2 regions of the Acinetobacter sp. LipI_15 genome follow, and region 1 is predicted to be linked to the other one. Evidence: predicted binding sites of a transcription regulator. Region 1 holds the regulator's gene; the other holds the start of a gene.
The links. The regulator PhoB, encoded in region 1, activates phosphate uptake and scavenging genes when phosphate is short. The targets are predictions, from matches to a motif close to TGTCATNAANCTGTCATAA.

Region 1 (8,807 bases):
TCCGCCATAGCCGAAATGCTCGATCAACAACACGCTCAATGCAGGCGCAATCAGGAAATATCCCATCATGTGCGAACCGCGAAACCAACCCGCACGGGCTGGACCTAAACGTTTTAAGTTGCTCAAAAAAACGGTATTGATCGAAACAAAGCGCATGGGTAAGACAAAACTTACTAAGGCTGTGACTGCAAAGAGATACCATGCACCGGCTTTGAGTGGCGTTAAGCTATACACCACGGCGCCCAACACACTGCCGATGCAGAATATTTTCAAAGACCCAAAGCGCTGTACCAACACACCAATCGGCAATGCCATGATCAAAATGCCAAAATTTTGCGCTGCAGAAATTAGCCCCAATTGCAATTCGGTGGCTTCTAAATGCACGGCATACAAGGAAATTAATACCCGTGCGACACCCACACCCAGTCCAGCCAAAATCGTGAGCAGCACAAAACTGCTCATAAATTTGGTGGTTAATGGACTGGCAATTACATTGCTTTCAATCGGACGACTCATGGCTGCGACTTACTTCGGTTGACCTTGAGCATTAAATTGGCGCCAGTAACCCTCTAACTTCAGCTCTTTCAAGGCATTATTTAGATACTTCGGTTCATACCACGTTTTGGTATCCACATCACGACGGATTAAGCGTGCGTCTTTGGCAATTTTTAAAGCACTATCAATTTGTGAACGATGAAACTCGTCTAGTAGCGGTGTAGTGCGGTCTTTTAAATTCCAACCATCCCATGTTTTTTGATAATCCACCAACGGAATGCCACTTTGTGCCCAAAGTTTATATTGCGCACTACGATTAGCTTCTTGAGAACTCCACTGCGCTTGTTTAATCAGTGTCGTCACGACACGTTGCACCACCTCTGGATATTGTTTTTCAAAACTTTCTGTCACCCAAAAGTGCGCAATCGGTGCAACTTTGGGATCTTTAATTTCAACTAAAGTTTTCGCCACTCCACGCGCTTGCAAACTAAATGGTGAAGTAATCGTGGCATCAATATCACCTGTCGCTAAGGCCGTACGTGCCGAATAGGCATCTTGCGAAATCACTCGTAAATCGCGCTCAGTTAAATTGTATTTTGCTAATACACGGTTAAAGACGATCTGACCATTGGTGCCTTTAAAGACGGAGAATTTTTTGCCTTTTAGATCTGCAAAGGATTTAGCATTTGATCCGGCAGGCACCACCACATAGGTAGGACCAAAACGCCCTGTTGAAAACAAGACTTTGGTTTTTAATCCCGTTGAACGTCCAACCAATGAGGGCAAATCGCCATGCAATGCAAAGTCCACTTTGCCATTGGCTAAAGCTTCGTTGGTTGCAGGTCCAGCCCCGGGGAAGAACAGCCAATTCACCTTAATGCCATCTTTTTTAAATTCTTGTTCGAGCACACCTCGTAAATGTGCTGTAGCTACAAAACTACCGCCCACTTTGGGTTTACCCCCCTCACCCGCAGCTGATACTGAAATACGAATTTCTTTGGGATTGGCAGCATGCAATTGAACGCTTAGACCAAGTGCTGAAAGTGCCAAGAATGTGGCTGCGATTTTTTTAGAGATAATTTTCATTTTAAATGTTCTTTAATGGTTTAAATATTTGAATTAAAAGGTGTACTGAACCTGAGCTTGCAGCTCATTAGTGTCTTTTTGATTTGCCGTTTCGACATCAAACAGGTAGTGATTCAGCTGTAATTGGAATTTTGTGGTTTGCGCAAAAAATAGGTTTAAGCCCAAAGAGTGAATGTCATATTCACCAATACGACCGCTCGCGGTATCGAGATAGCTTGCGTTGTTTCTATTCGGGTTATAGCGGTCAAAACGGTAATAGCCTTGGACTGACTTTGGCCAGAAATCATCAAATTTGGCATTGGATTTAATACTGTTGTAGAACTGATCGCCCAAGGTGTAAAAAGCGGTAAAAGTATGCCCTTCCGCTTTGGCTTCTTTGATGTCTTGGGCTACAGTGTCGACATAATCGGTCTTGCCTTGCAGATATTCATAGGTCACGCCAAATGGGGCGTGGTTATAATAAATATCGAAACCCAAACGATCGCGTTTTGCAGCATTATCAGTGATTCCGCCGGCTGAAATTTTCGATTCGCCTTTGATATAAGAGGCACTAAACTTCAACTCACGGAAAATGCTGGCGTAGTCCACTGGCAAGGTAAAAGCCAAACGACCGATGTAATCTTTGCCATTGTTGTCATCTGCCTTATTACTGGCGTTCCCATTGGTCAACCCTAAGGCATACTCAAATAGCGGCGCACGGTAGTTCGATGCAAAGTCGACAAAAGGTTTGGCATCTCCACGGACGATAAATCCATTTTGACGGTTAAACAGTCCTAGAAAGGTCGAAGCTGCAGCGGTATTAATGGTCGGACGCAAATCTTCAGGAGACTGCACATCTAGACCAAAGGGCAATAACTGCTGACCGAGCGTAAAGTTGAGTTTGGCAGTTTCAGGGCCCGCATTGGTGGCAAAAGCGTTATAGCGAACAAAGGCATCTAGTAAGTTAAAGTTACTGTTATTGGTGCCATCATTGCGTTTGCCATAACCAAAGGACAATTGATAATCGAGGTTTTTGCCTTCGTTATAATCACGGAATAAATTCCCACGCACACCAATCAGCGCAGTCCCAATATCAAATGTTGATTTGGTTGCACCCAACACACCCGTTTCATCGAGCGCACTGGCACGTAGTTGAACTGTGCCATACAGGGTTGTATCACGAGTCGATTTGGTGGTTTGACGTTCATATTGACGTGACTGATCGTACTTATAGTTTTCAATATCTGCACGTAAGCCGTCGATATCTTCGGATGTTGCTGCGGTCACTTCTGAAACCTGCGTTTCACCTTCAACATCAGCGGCGTTGCTCGTATCTTCTGTCGTCAACGCGGCCGTTTCTACGACTTTACTTTTGGTCGTCCCAGATTCCACTGCATTTAAGCGTTTTTGCAAACTCTCAATTTGTTGTTTTAAGCTGCTCAGTTCTTGCTGAAGTGCTTCATCCGATGCAAAACTCAGCGGACTGGTTGCGGATAAAATCAGTCCGACCGCAACGGTTAATGTGGTTTTTTTCATGATTTGGTTTCACTAACATTTTTCCCAAAGCGCAAAATCCCCCAACCCCATGCAAGGTGCATGAAGTGAATGTACTGCGTGGGTTTTTAAAAATTAATCTGAGTGGTCGTAGGTTTTATTCAACTTATGCACGACCGAAACTCGAAGACAGCTTTTAGAATTTAAGCGCGCATCATCGCGAGTGTCATAGCACAACAACATGCCTGTTGCAGGACACGAAAAGCAGAAAGATATCGATGCGTAAAAGTACTCATAAATGTTCCATACAGTGGTGAGTTTTGTTCACTCTAATATGGCAACAACTGTGCCAACATTTTAAGTATTTATTTTTTAAAGTTTTATTATTCAAACCCGATAGATTCTGTTGGTTTTGACGCCAAAAAACTGTTGGTTATTCAACAGTTGCTTATTTCAAATCATCAGATATCTCCATTTTTATATCTCATTTTATGAAATAAAAAATACACCTTGTGTTTTCCTTTAGCCATAAAAAAACCCACTGAAGTGGGCTCTTTTCAATTGATTTTAATTACCGCTTATTGACCAAATTTAGTCGCCATGGCAGTTAATTTTTGATAACCCGTCGGTAGCAAACGTTGAATTAAATCAATCGCTTTTGCATCATTACCAATCAATAAACGGCGCTTATCTTTTTGTACTGCTGCAATGATTTGACGAGCCGCTTCTTCAGGTGGGCAACGCAAGAATTTATTAAACGACTGTGCCGATTTTTGTGGGTTCATGCCTAAACTTTTCAAGCTGTCATTCATTTTTGCGGCATTGGCAATATTGGTACGAATCCCGCCCGGATGTACACATAGCGCACTCACGCCACAGTTTTCAATATCCAATTCTTGGCGTAAAGATTCGGTAAAGCCACGTACTGCAAATTTAGTGGCATTATATGCCGACTGTGTTGGCTGTGCTGTTAAGCCAAACAAGCTGGAAATATTGATGATATGACCTTCACCACTTTGCTTGATATACGGTAAAAATTCTTTGGTGCCATAAACCACGCCCCAAAAGTTAATATTGACAATCCACTCCAGTTCTTCATAGCTTGCCCCTTCAACGGTCGTACCCAATGCCACACCCGCATTGTTAAAAATCATATTCACCGAACCATGATCTTTAACAGTCTGTGCTGCCCATGCTTTCATTGCTGCAAGGTCTGACACATCGAGTTTTTGCGTCGTTACACGTACATTGCTGGCTTTAACCAATTCAACGGTTGCCGCAAGCCCCTGTTCATTCACATCGCTTAAAGACAGATGGCAGCCTTGTTTAGCCAAAAGCACAGCCAATTGCTGACCAATACCTGAACCTGCACCTGTAATGGCAGCCACTTTATTTTTGAAGTTTTTCATTGTGATTCCTTATTCCTTTATGCTGCCGCTTGGCTTTATCACAGCGTGATCTCATTTGCCAATGTGTGCAGTTCGTCGACTTAATATAGTTTTGACAATACATATTGTCAATGTCATCTTGGGACGTGCTAAGCTGTTGAAATCGCCAATGCTTAAACATAGGTTTAAACTGAAATTATTGCTAAAATAAGACAAAATTCTGCTTTAGTTCAGCGTATATTTTCATGACAGATGCAACAAATCACACAGAACAACAACAGGCAAAAAATGTGAAGGAACGTCAATTTAAAGGGCTTTCTCTCAGTGAACGTAAGCAAGCGCGACGTGAAAAACTGATTGAAGCCGGTATAGAAGCCTATGGTACACATGGCTTTTTTTCCGTGACCGTGAAAGATATTTGTTTGGAAGCCAAGCTGACCGAACGCTATTTTTACGAATCATTTAAGAAAAGTGAGCAACTGTTCCAGACCATCTTTTTAAAATTAATCGATGAACTGCAACAAAATGTGATGCAAGCCATCATGCAAGCATCCACCGATTCTAAAAAAATGATTGAAGCAGGTTTAACCGCCCTACTGTTAACTTTAAAAAATAATCCCCGTATGGCGCGCATCATTTACATCGATGCTATGTTGGTACAAGAGCTACATAACCAAGCCACGATTCATGAAACCATGATGCGCTTTGACCGTATGATTCATGCCTTTGTCATGCTGATGATGCCGAATATTGATCGTTCAGAACGTGAAATTTCGATGGTTGCAACCGGTCTCAATGGTTATGTCACCCAAATTGCGATTCGCTGGGTCATGAGTGGTTATAAACAACCGATTGACGAAGTTTTATCGTCATGTAGCGTGGTCTTTTTGGCCTTGTTGGATGCTTTTTCTGAAAAACCCAGTAAATAAATTCTGAGGTCAACACTGATCTTTACAATTTTTTTGAATGATTTTTTTGTGACAACAACATGATGCAAAGCCCATGTTGTTGAATATTTCAGGATTTAAATTGTCACAATTTCTTTCTAAACCCCAATGAAAGATCATTTTTGCAATGATACTGTCATAATTAATCTTTGTAATAAGCCTGTCATAAATATAAAACGGTCTACCGTTTACATAAAATAGGGTATTGCGCTGTGAAAGATGACTATATTTTAATCGTCGACGACGAACTCCCGATTCGGGAAATGATCCATACTTCACTGGATATGGCTGGTTTTCAATGTCAGCAAGCTGAAGATGCCAAACAAGCGCACCAAATGATTGTGGATCAGCGTCCTGCACTGATTTTGTTGGATTGGATGATGCCTGGTGGCGTGAGTGGTGTAGACCTATGTCGTCGTTTAAAACGCGATGAAAATTTGTCAGAAATTCCAGTCATCATGCTCACTGCGCGCGGCGAAGAAGACCATAAAGTCCAAGGTCTAGACGCAGGCGCAGATGACTACATGACCAAACCCTTTTCCACCCGTGAGTTGGTGTCACGCATTAAAGCGGTGCTACGTCGCTCAAATGCCTTGGGTGGTGAAAAAACCATTGATGCCAATGGCTTAATCCTCGATCCAGTCAGCCAACGTGTCAGCTTTGGCAACACCATTTTAGATATGGGACCGACTGAATATCGCCTACTGGCCTTTTTCATGACTCATCCTGAACGTGCCTACACTCGTGCTCAATTATTAGATCAGGTTTGGGGTGGAAACGTGTATATTGAGGACCGTACCATTGACGTTCATATTCGTCGTTTGCGTAAAGTTCTTGAACCTTTCCAAGCCGATCGTTATGTCCAAACTGTTCGTGGTACAGGTTACCGTTTCTCTACCCGTGCCGATGCTGTGATGGGTTAGTCATTTTAGGTCTTTAATTTTATATGTATGAACCGTATCCCGTCCCTGAACTTGCCAGTGAACATAAAAAATTCCGTTACAGCAGTTTATGGACTTTTGCCAAGCAGGATTTGAGACTGCTGGCATTTTTCCTACTCATTGCTGCACTCATCGGCTTTGGTACCGGGTACTTATGGATCTGCATCTTAATTGCCTTTGCAGTGTTTTTTGCATTGCAAATGCGTTCGCTGTACTTGGTCAACGAATGGATTTCAAACCGTCCTTATGATGTCCCGCCAAATTTAGACGGTATTTGGGGGGCTTTACTCTTTAATGTATACCGTGCCCAGCGCCAAGAACGCATCGTACAAGCTGAAATGGTCGGCCTAATTGACCGCGCTCAATCTTCCTTGGTGGCGCTTGCTGAAGCTGTGGTATTGATTGATGAATTACATCAAATCGAATGGTGGAACCCTGCCGCAGAAAAGCTTTTGGGGATTCAACAGCTCGATCAAGGGCGCAATATTTTAAGCATTTTAAGACAGCCTAGTTTTATCGAATACTTTACCAATATCGATTTAGCCCCCGATGGTTTGAAAATGAAATCATCGGTACTTGAAGACCATTATGTGCAAGTGAAATTAACCCGTTTTGGTCGCGAAAGTCGTTTATTGGTGGCTTATGACGTCACGCGCATGCATAACCTTGAGCAAATGCGTAAAGACTTTGTCGATAATATTTCACATGAGTTACGCACACCGCTCACGGTTTTAAGTGGTTATATCGAAACCTTTACCGATCAGGAAGATTTAAATCCACGCTGGAAACGCGCATTCGATCAAATGCAGTCTCAAACCCGCCGTATGAATGCTTTGGTTAATGACTTGTTATTATTATCTCGTCTGGAAAATGATAAAAAAGTTGCTAAAAATCAAATCATTGAAATGCCCAGCCTAATGAACCAACTATATGACGATGCACATGCTTACAATGTGGATTATGGACATACACTGAATCTCGAGATTGATAGTCACTGTGACCTAATCGGATCAGATATGGAATTGGCGAGTGCCTTTAGTAACCTCATCACCAATGCAATTAAATACACCCCCAAAGGCGGTACTGTGACCATTGGATGGCATGATGATGGTACGCATGGTTATTTTACCGTTGAAGATACGGGTATCGGGATTGACCCGAAACACTTACCCCGTTTAACGGAACGGTTTTACCGTGTGGACAGCGCACGTAGTCGCCAAACGGGAGGAACAGGTTTAGGTCTTGCCATCGTGAAACACGTTTTGATGCAACATCAGGCACACCTTGAAATTGAGTCCAAAGAAAACCGTGGTTCGCTGTTTAAAGTCGTCTTCCCTAAAGAACGCTTGTATCATGTGAGCTAAGCGGAATCATGCTGCCGGTCTTGCTGTGCTTCCAACTGTTGTTCTTGTTGTTTGGCACGGCGATATGCAGGACGCTGTTGCATCCGTTGTAAGAAAGCCTGAATTTGTGGATATCGCCCTTGAGTTCTGGTCATGACGGCTTCTAATGGAAACGTCATCTGAATATCCGCAAAGCTAAACGGTCCCGCAAAATATTCATTTTCCGCTAAATGGTTTTCTAAAAACTCGATATGTTCTTTTAAGCGAGGTCGTACAAAACCTTTTTTGACCCCATCACAAATGCGATTAGCTACGGGTTTGATGACCCAAGGTACATGGCGTGGCACATTGCTCATGACCAACTGCATCACCAACAACGGCATTAGAGAACCTTCGGCATAATGCATCCAAAAGCGATATTGTTGTTTTGAATGTTCCGCCTTGGCTGCAAAAAAATCATGCCGATCATACTTCTCTTGTAAATACTCCAAGATCGCTGCAGATTCTACCAAGACCAGTCCATCATCCTGCAATATGGGCGACTTCCCTAAAGGATGGATGGCTTTAAGCTCAGGAGGAGCAGACAAATTTGGCTGGCGCAGATAAAACTGAACCTGATAATCCAGTCCTAATTCCTGCATTGCCCATAAAATACGAAATGAACGAGATTTTTCTAGATGATGTAGCACCCGCATGGGTTCATCTCCTATATGAAGTCTAAAATTTTCTTATTTCTGGCAAGCCATTACTATTTTGAAGTACTTAAATCATAAAAAGTGTCAGATCACTGCTTAGGGCTATATCAAAACTAAATTTTGTACAGTACAGCAGCGACCTGCATTTAAATTAAACTAGAGTGGTTTTAATGTCTATACTGCGCAATAAAGTTTTTGTCACAGGGGTTTTTTCACAAATGGACAAGATTTTTTGCTCTAATTCTGCATCCAAGGGCGTTTGAAAATGCAGGCGTCGCTCAACCCATTCAGCTCCTTCACGGTTCGCACAAAAGTCTGCCTCAACACGAAACTCACCCAATTGAATTTGTTTATGTGCTGCATACATGCGCAAAGTAATCATGGTGCATGAAATTAAGGAGGCACACAGTAAATCATACGGTGCTAAACCTAAATCCCC
Region 2 (8,807 bases), 2.2 Mb from region 1:
AGTTTACTATCACCCCAACCCCACGTACCTTCATGAGTTAATGCAAAACTATCACGATAAATGGTATTGGTTTCTTCACCGATTAAAGCCGATAAAATTGGTGCTTTGTTTGGATCGGCTGGATCAAATACACTGTTTTGACTGTCGCCTGCAAAACGGTTGCCTTGGCGGCCAACACTTGCATCAAACATCAAGACTTGTTGATCATTCAACTGCCAAGCCAAGCGCCCAGCAATATCTTTATTCTCTACGCCTTCTCGACCCGCCATACGCGCGCCATTGTTCATTAAAGCATTAATATCCGCAGCATCTGAATCGGTTTTGTTATAACTACCGTAGAAACGATATGAAAGGACATCTTTGAGAATTGGGCCGCTTAAGTTAAAGCTTTCACGGTGACTTGCGCCCTCTTTAGCATCTTCAGGCTGATTGGTAAAAACCTCCACAGAGCCATGCACGTCGTTGGTCACTTTCTTGGTTTTAATATTGACCACACCACCCATCGCACCTGAACCATAACGCGCTGCAGCTGGACCACGCAGCACTTCAATTGATTCAATAGCATCTGCAGGTACCCAGTTCGAATCACCACGTGTATCACGCTCACCGCGCCAGCCATAACGTACTGAGTTTCTCGAATTTACTGGCTTGCCATCAATTAAGATCAACGTGTTTTCAGGCCCCATACCACGGATATCAATCTGACGGTTATTACCACGTTGGCCTGTGGCACTGTTACCAGTCAAATTCACACCCGGCATACGGCGCACATACTCTGAAATATCATTCACAACCGGCATTTTTTCTAAATCTTCTGCCGTAATTTTTGAAGCACCTAATGATTGTTTAACTTGTTCTGCTGCAGTAACAACAATAGTTTCCATTTTAACTGCAGATTCATCGACTGCTTCTGCTGCTTCATTCGCATGGCTGAGGCTTACCATTGCGCTAAGAACTGAAAGTGTAAGCGTTGATTTTAATAGTTGTTTGGTCATTGAGTGCTTCCAAATAAACGTATTTATGGAGAAATCTAGAATAATGTGTTGCACATTGTAACCACCACAAACAATATTGCAATTAATTTTAATAATCATTCTCATTTATATTTGTGATATCGCTTATCATTTTGATGTAAAAACCCTAGAAATATCTAAAAATCTTCGTTTTTTTGATTTAGACAATAAAAAAGCCGCAAGGTTGCGGCTTTTTATAAAAATACTGAACTTATTTGAAATAAGCACCTTCAGTATTACTGTGATCCGTTTGGTCAACAACACGCATTAACTCAGGTACATGCTGCTTCAATGTTGTTTCAACACCTTGTTTCAAGGTTAAATCGATTGAAGAACAACCTTGACAACCACCACCGAATTTAAGCACTGCAGTTAAACCATGTTCTGCATCTTCAACCACTTCTACCAGTGCACAGTTACCACCATGACCTGCAAGGCCAGGGTTAATTTCTGACTGTAGAACATAAGTGATACGCTCTTCTACAGAGGCATCAGGACCCACACGGGGCACTTTAGAGTTTGGTGCACGGAAAGTTAACTGACCACCAAAACGGTCTTTGTTATAGTCAATCACCGCATCCAAAAGATATGGAATTGATGGGGTATCAATAAATGCAGGGAAATCTGGATAGTCTTGTTTATAGTCTGTAGGCACAACTTCTTCTGGTGCACTGTAAGCCATACAACATTCAGCACGTGGCGTACCCGGATTTTCCACAAAAACACGTACACCAATGCCCGGTGTATTTTGTTTATCCAAAAGATCTTTCAAATACTCTTGGGCATTTGGAGTGATCAATAGGTTTGGAATTTCTTCAGCAACTGCTGTGCTGTTGTTCTCAGTCGACATTACAATATTTCCTCAAGCTGAAGTCGCTATTTTAACTTAAGATGCGGGGCATTAGAAAAAAATCAACTAAAATTGTCGGAATTATTCTGAAAGTTCACGCTTTAGGCAGATTTAATGGCATTATTGAGCATAAATTTTAACAAGTAGAATAGTCATATATGTTGGGCCTACCCTTTAACCACACCGTGACCATTATCCTGATTACGGTGGTGATTTCACTGATTGCATTTTCAAATCAGAAAGTGATGAATCGTTTGTTATTTTGGCCGCCAGCCCTCAGTCGTGGCGAATATGATCGATTTATTAGCCATGGTTTTATTCATGCAGATGGCGCGCACCTATTGTTCAACATGATTACCTTATTTTTCTTTGGTAGCGTGATTGAAAGTTTTTATCGCCAATATTTCTTCGACATGGGCTTTGTATTGTTTTATTTAGGCGGTTTGATCGCTGCGATTATTCCGAGTTATTTAAAACATAAGCATGATACCCATTGGGCAAGTTTAGGGGCTTCTGGGGCAGTATCTGCAGTACTCTTTGCTTATATCTTGTTTGAGCCGTGGAAACTGATTTTTGTATTCTTTATTCCTGTTCCTGCGATTATTTTTGCCGTGCTGTATGTGGCTTACAGTATCTGGTCAGGTAAACGTGGCAACAGCAACATTAACCACAGCGCACACCTTTGGGGCGCAGCGTATGGTGTAATCATGACGATTATTCTTGAACCGAAGCTTATTCCGCATTTCTTAAGTCAGTTATTAAACGTTCCTTTCTAACGTTAAGTCTAAAAAATCAGTCTGATTTAACCAGTAAAATGACAGCCTAAACCGTTTCAGTTTAGGCTTTTTTATTGTGCTGCGTTAAATCGAAATGTCCTTTAATTTTTTTCTTTAGCCAATTTCCCACATTTACAGCACCGCACTTTGAATATCGAGCTATACAATTTCACAGCAGATTGAAACGCTATCTCCCCTTGCCCTGATTTAAACTGAAATGACACAGAATAAAAAAGGAAAATTCCAATGAAAATAGTCCTGATGTTCTCAAGTTTGCTGTTGACCTGCGTGTTGAGTGCTTGTGCCGTTCACACTCGTGAAGGCAGTATCGTGGTCGACCCAGATCGTAATCACTATCCTTATAATTACCCAGATCGCCATGGCGACTTTTGCCCGCCCGGACAGGCTAAAAAAGGCCGTTGTTGATTTGCCGTTATTGATTTAATGCCCTCTTCTTTTAAGCCTTCAAACCGAAGGCTTTTTCAATTCCGACAATAAAAATTGACGCTGTATATTCTACGAAAGTTCACAAAAGCACATGACAAATCATATAAATCTGGCACTTTATGCCACCCTATTTTTTAATTTGGCATAGATAATGTATACATCTGTATATTAATGACAAAATTAGCTGAGATATTTTGCATGTCGAGTTCAACTGAAGGTCTTCAATTTCCCATTTCGGCTTCAAACCAAAAGCCGAGTACATCTAAAACTGGTCGTGAAATTATTGCTGAAGCCTTAGCTGCAGTTGACCATCACTCTTCTGTACGTGCAAAACAAGAAAAAAACTGGCGTAAAAAATATCCTGAATATTTTAAAGCCTTGGTTGAACAAGGGATTCAATCATCTGAAGCAGCGATCAACATTGCTGAGCAAGGTTTAAATAAAGCGCATCACGTCTTTGAGTTTTATCGTAATCAAGAAAAGTATACGCTCAAAGATGCAGTAGCTTTGACTGCACATCCGCTGCATACCGTGAAATTAAAAGGTGAAAGTGACGCAGCGCCTGAGTGGTATGTGCCCTATCATGGTCAAAAACTTCAAGGTGAGGCTTTACTGGCTCAGATTCAAAAATGGCAAGATGCTGGCATCATTGAAGCCAGTCATGCCGACGCATTACGTGAAGCCATTGCACACCCAGAATGGTTCGATTTGTCAGATCGGACTATGGTGCTTTTTGGTGCTGCTTCCGAAGCTGGCCCACTGACGTGGTTAGCAAAATGGAAAGCCAATATTGTGGCAATCGACCTCAATAATGAACGTGTTTGGGATCGAATCTTAAGCACGGTTCAGGTCGGTAATGCCACTTTATATGCACCAAGTCTCGACGCTGTGCATGAAGACACACCCATTCAAGAACTAAAACACAAATTGGGCGCCAATTTACTGACACACATTCCTGAAATTGCACAATGGCTTGCAAAAAGTGAACATCAACTAGATCTGGCTGCAATTGCCTATTTAGATGGTGAAAAGCATGTTCGTGTTGCAATGGCAATGGACAGCATCATGGCCTATGTCAGCCAACAAAAAGCCGACACTAGCTTGATGTTTATGTGTACTCCGACCGATGTCTATGCTGTTCCAGAAGAAATTGTTACGGCAGCGCAAGCCAAATTTCAAAACCGTGCGTCTGCACAAAAACTATTGACACAAAGTATTGCCAAAGTCACAGGCCAGCATTTCTTTAAGCAAAATAACGAGCAAACCACCACAGCAGACAATGGAAAATCCTATGGTATCGCTGACTGTTTGGTGGTGGAACAAGGTCCAAACTACGCACTCGCAAAACGTATCCAACAATGGCGCGCAACTGTCGCACGTCAAAATGGTCAGCGGGTTAGTATCAATATTGCGCCATCCACCACGACCCGCTCAGTGACGAAGAATCCATTATTAAAAGCCGCATTTAATGGTGCGAGTTTATTTGATGTGGAATCGTTTCAACCTGAAACCACCAATGCACTCATGGCGGCTTTATGGATTCACGACTTGAGAAACCCTCAATCGGTTGCTAACCCTGAAACAGCGCTAGACCATCCATTAGAACTCATGATGCATGGTGCCAACCATGGTGGCTTATGGCGTGTGGCTTATTTGGCGCGTACTGCCTTACCTTTTGCAGCGCTGTATGGTTTTGCTGAAGAGAAATTGCCCGTGAAAAAAGTATTGGGGCTGTTTAAAAAAGCATAATTGCATTGGTTTAAATAAGTGTTGAACTTTGCAAAGCTTCAACTCGCTAGTTTGATTGTTCTAATTCGGCTCTCAGTCATCTCGTTAAAATCGGTGATGTCTGAGATAAAGCCATAAAAAAACGCTGCCGAAGCAGCGTTTTTTTATATCTGGAATTTGAGTTGCTTAGAACACTTTCAAGAATAACCAGTACAAGCAACCTGATAGACAGATCGTTGCAGGTAAAGTGAAGACCCAAGCTGATAGAATGGTTTTCACTGTTGCAAAGTTCAGACCCGATTTATTCGCGACCATGGTACCTGCAACCGCAGAGTTAAGTACGTGTGTAGTCGATACAGGCATACCAAAACCATCCGCAGCAGCAATCGTTGACATAGCAACAAGCTCGGCAGACATACCCTGACCATAGGTCATGTGGTTTTTACCAATACGCTCACCTACAGTCACGACAATACGTTTCCAACCCACCATGGTTCCAAGACCCAGTGCCAATGCAACAGCGACTTTCACCCATGTTGGAATGTACTGTAAGAACGAATCTAAGTGACTACGATATTCCTTCACTGTCTTTTGTTCAGCTTCTGCCATTGCTGGTAGTTGGTCAGCTTTATCTAGACGTTTAAAAGCAGTAGTACTTAAGTACATGTCATTACGAATCGAAGATACTTCTTGTTCAGGAATATCTTTTAAGTCGCCATACTGTGCAACACGCTCACCTAAATGATCGGTCAAACTTGCCAAAGCTGGCACAACTTCTGGGCTGACTTCTTTGGTTTGAATGTATTTGGTGAGTACATCACGTGCTTGTGCATCAGGAATATCCTTATGCTCTGCGTAGATCGCAGTCGCAGTTTGAGCAGATAACTGATGGAAAGATTGAATATGTTGATTATCTAAGTTCTTATTCAATGAATAAGCCAATGGCACACATCCGATCAAAATCAGCATGATCAGACCCATACCTTTTTGACCATCATTTGAACCGTGCGCAAAACTTACACCTGTACAGGTAAAGATCAAAATTGCACGAATTAGTGGTGGTGGCGGCTTGTTGCCTTCTGGTGGCTGAAACAATTCTAGCTGTTTGCGGAAAATACGCTTCACCAACAAGAAAACGAGAGCCGCAAATGCAAAACCAATCAGTGGAGAGAACAATAACGCCTTACCCACTTTAAGCACCTGCTCCATATCTACACCGCTCGCACCACCACCTGCATTTAACAGGTAATTCATGATGCCAACGCCAAGAATAGAACCAATCAAAGTATGCGAACTAGACGCTGGGATGCCCAAGAACCAAGTCCCTAAATTCCACAAAATCGCTGCGATCAACATAGCGAAAACCATGGCAAAGCCAGCACCTGAACCGACATTCATAATCAATTCAACAGGTAACAAGGCAATAATGCCGTAAGCGACTGCACCACTGGCAACCATTACGCCTAGGAAGTTACAGAAACCCGCCCACATTACCGCAACCGGTGCTGACAAGGCGTTGGTATAAATCACTGTTGCTACTGCATTTGCAGTGTCATGGAAACCATTTACAAATTCAAAGCCAAGTGCGATGAATAAGGCTGTGCCCAATAAAATCATTGAATAAAGACTTAAAGGCGGAACATGCGCTAAATCGGCAGTCACCTGAAAACCAATATAAATCAACGTTGAAATAATCACCGTTAAAAATACCGGCATAAAGAATTTCGGTGTAGGCACATGAACATTCGTGGACTTTTGAGGAGTCGACGTGTGCGCTGAATCTACGGGAGTTTGTTTAGAATTCATGCAGGCAGGAATAGAGGATTTTAAAATCCCCATATTGTTCAATTTAATTATGACAATTATATGACAAAGCGGTGTCATATAAAGCAATTTTTCATGCTTTATTTGTTTTTTTTAGGTGTTTAAAACCGACTCCTACACTCTACTTTCATAAAGTAAATCAGTTATTTAATCTACGTATTTAAACTTTATTTTCTTTGAAACCCAATGTTTCAGCTTATATTTCATCTGTCATGTTTTTTTGTCATATTGCATAGCCCTGCTGGATGTTTTTTAATCTTGCCTGAGCAATATGACAAATTCATGAAGCTTTCCATACATTTATATGAAATTGGAATATGAAATTAGCAAGTTGCAATATTGCTCATTAATTCAACAAGCTAATAATTGCGCGCTGTGAAGATGATTGAATATCAATAAAACTGCAATGAATTCTGTTAATATATTTGCCGATTTTATATTCCATCGGATTGGGGTTATTTATGTCCACGCTTGCCACCCTAAAAGAGCTGCTCGCTCAACGGATTCTGATTATCGACGGTGCAATGGGCACCATGATTCAGCGTCATAAACTCGAAGAAGCTGACTACCGTGGTGAGCGTTTTGCAGATTGGGCATCTGACCTCAAAGGCAATAATGACCTATTGGTGTTGACTCAGCCGCAAATCATTCAAGGCATTCATGAAGCCTATCTCGATGCTGGTGCAGACATTATTGAAACCAACAGCTTTAACGGCACAAAAGTTTCAATGTCTGACTACCACATGGAAGATTTGGTATCAGAGATCAACCGTGAAGCAGCGCGTATTGCCAAAGCAGCTTGTGAAAAATACTCAACGCCTGAAAAACCGCGTTTTGTTGCAGGTGTGCTTGGCCCGACTTCACGTACTTGCTCGATCTCGCCAAATGTAAATGACCCAGCATTTCGTAACATTACTTTTGATGAGCTTAAAGAAAACTATATTGAAGCTGCGCATGCCCTGATTGAAGGCGGTGCAGACATTCTTTTAATTGAAACAGTATTTGATACTTTGAACTGTAAAGCTGCCATTTTTGCAGTGAAAGAAGTGTTTAATCAGCTTGGCTATGAATTGCCATTGATGATTTCAGGCACGATTACCGATGCCTCTGGCCGAACTTTAACTGGCCAAACTGCTGAAGCGTTCTGGAACTCTGTGCGTCATGGTGATTTATTGTCGATTGGCTTTAACTGTGCCCTAGGTGCAGATGCCATGCGTCCGCATGTAAAAACCATTGCTGACGTTGCCGATACTTTTATTTCGGCGCATCCGAACGCTGGCTTACCAAATGCCTTCGGCGGTTATGATGAAACCCCTGAACAAACCGCTGCCTTTATTAAAGAATTTGCAGAAAGTGGCTTGATTAACATCACTGGCGGCTGCTGCGGTACAACGCCGGATCACATCCGTGCTATTGCCAATGCCGTAAAAGACATTGCGCCGCGCCAAGTGCCAGAAACCAAACCCGCTTGCCGTTTAAGCGGTTTAGAGCCGTTCAACATTACAGAAGATTCGCTGTTTGTAAACGTCGGTGAACGTACCAACGTGACAGGTTCTAAAAAATTCCTACGTTTAATCCGTGAAGAAAACTTTGCCGAAGCTTTAGAAGTTGCACAGCAGCAAGTTGAAGCCGGTGCTCAGATTATCGACATCAACATGGATGAAGGCATGCTGGATTCAGAAGGCGCAATGGTGCACTTCCTGAATCTTGTAGCCTCTGAACCTGAAATTTCACGTGTGCCGATCATGATTGACTCATCTAAATGGGAAATCATTGAAGCGGGCTTAAAATGTGTACAAGGTAAAGCGGTTGTAAACTCGATTTCCTTAAAAGAAGGCTATGACGAGTTCGTTGCAAAAGCGCGTTTGTGCCGTCAGTATGGGGCTGCCGTGATTGTGATGGCCTTTGACGAAAATGGTCAGGCCGATACAGCTGCACGTAAAAAAGAAATCTGTAAGCGCTCTTATGATGTATTGGTGAATGAAGTGGGCTTCCCTGCTGAAGACATCATTTTTGACCCGAACGTGTTTGCCGTGGCAACTGGTATTGAAGAACACAATAACTATGCTGTGGACTTCATTGAAGCGACTGGCTGGATTAAGCAAAACTTGCCGCATGCCATGATTTCTGGCGGTGTGTCTAACGTATCGTTCTCTTTCCGCGGTAACG

Region 2: AC4CU0_RS11175 (inorganic phosphate transporter) is a predicted target of PhoB. The motif match lies at 6,668-6,686, and genes of this name have one in related genera.

Annotation. Positions count from the first base shown of each region.
Region 1 covers NZ_JBZAYN010000001.1:144,133-152,939, reverse strand. Annotated here, with positions in the region: gene AC4CU0_RS00675 (MFS transporter) at 1-516, opposite strand, end outside; gene AC4CU0_RS00670 (ABC transporter substrate-binding protein) at 526-1,581, opposite strand; gene AC4CU0_RS00665 (porin family protein) at 1,615-3,096, opposite strand; gene AC4CU0_RS00660 (SDR family NAD(P)-dependent oxidoreductase) at 3,633-4,463, opposite strand; gene AC4CU0_RS00655 (TetR/AcrR family transcriptional regulator) at 4,688-5,371, shown strand; gene phoB (phosphate regulon transcriptional regulator PhoB) at 5,602-6,312, shown strand; gene phoR (phosphate regulon sensor histidine kinase PhoR) at 6,336-7,694, shown strand; gene AC4CU0_RS00640 (glutathione S-transferase family protein) at 7,691-8,368, opposite strand; gene AC4CU0_RS00635 (OsmC family protein) at 8,520-8,807, opposite strand, start outside.
Region 2 covers NZ_JBZAYN010000001.1:2,341,738-2,350,544, forward strand. Annotated here, with positions in the region: gene AC4CU0_RS11150 (TonB-dependent siderophore receptor) at 1-995, opposite strand, end outside; gene nfuA (Fe-S biogenesis protein NfuA) at 1,225-1,863, opposite strand; gene AC4CU0_RS11160 (rhomboid family intramembrane serine protease) at 2,022-2,639, shown strand; gene AC4CU0_RS11165 (hypothetical protein) at 2,886-3,065, shown strand; gene AC4CU0_RS11170 (hypothetical protein) at 3,285-4,835, shown strand; gene AC4CU0_RS11175 (inorganic phosphate transporter) at 5,001-6,620, opposite strand; gene metH (methionine synthase) at 7,100-8,807, shown strand, end outside.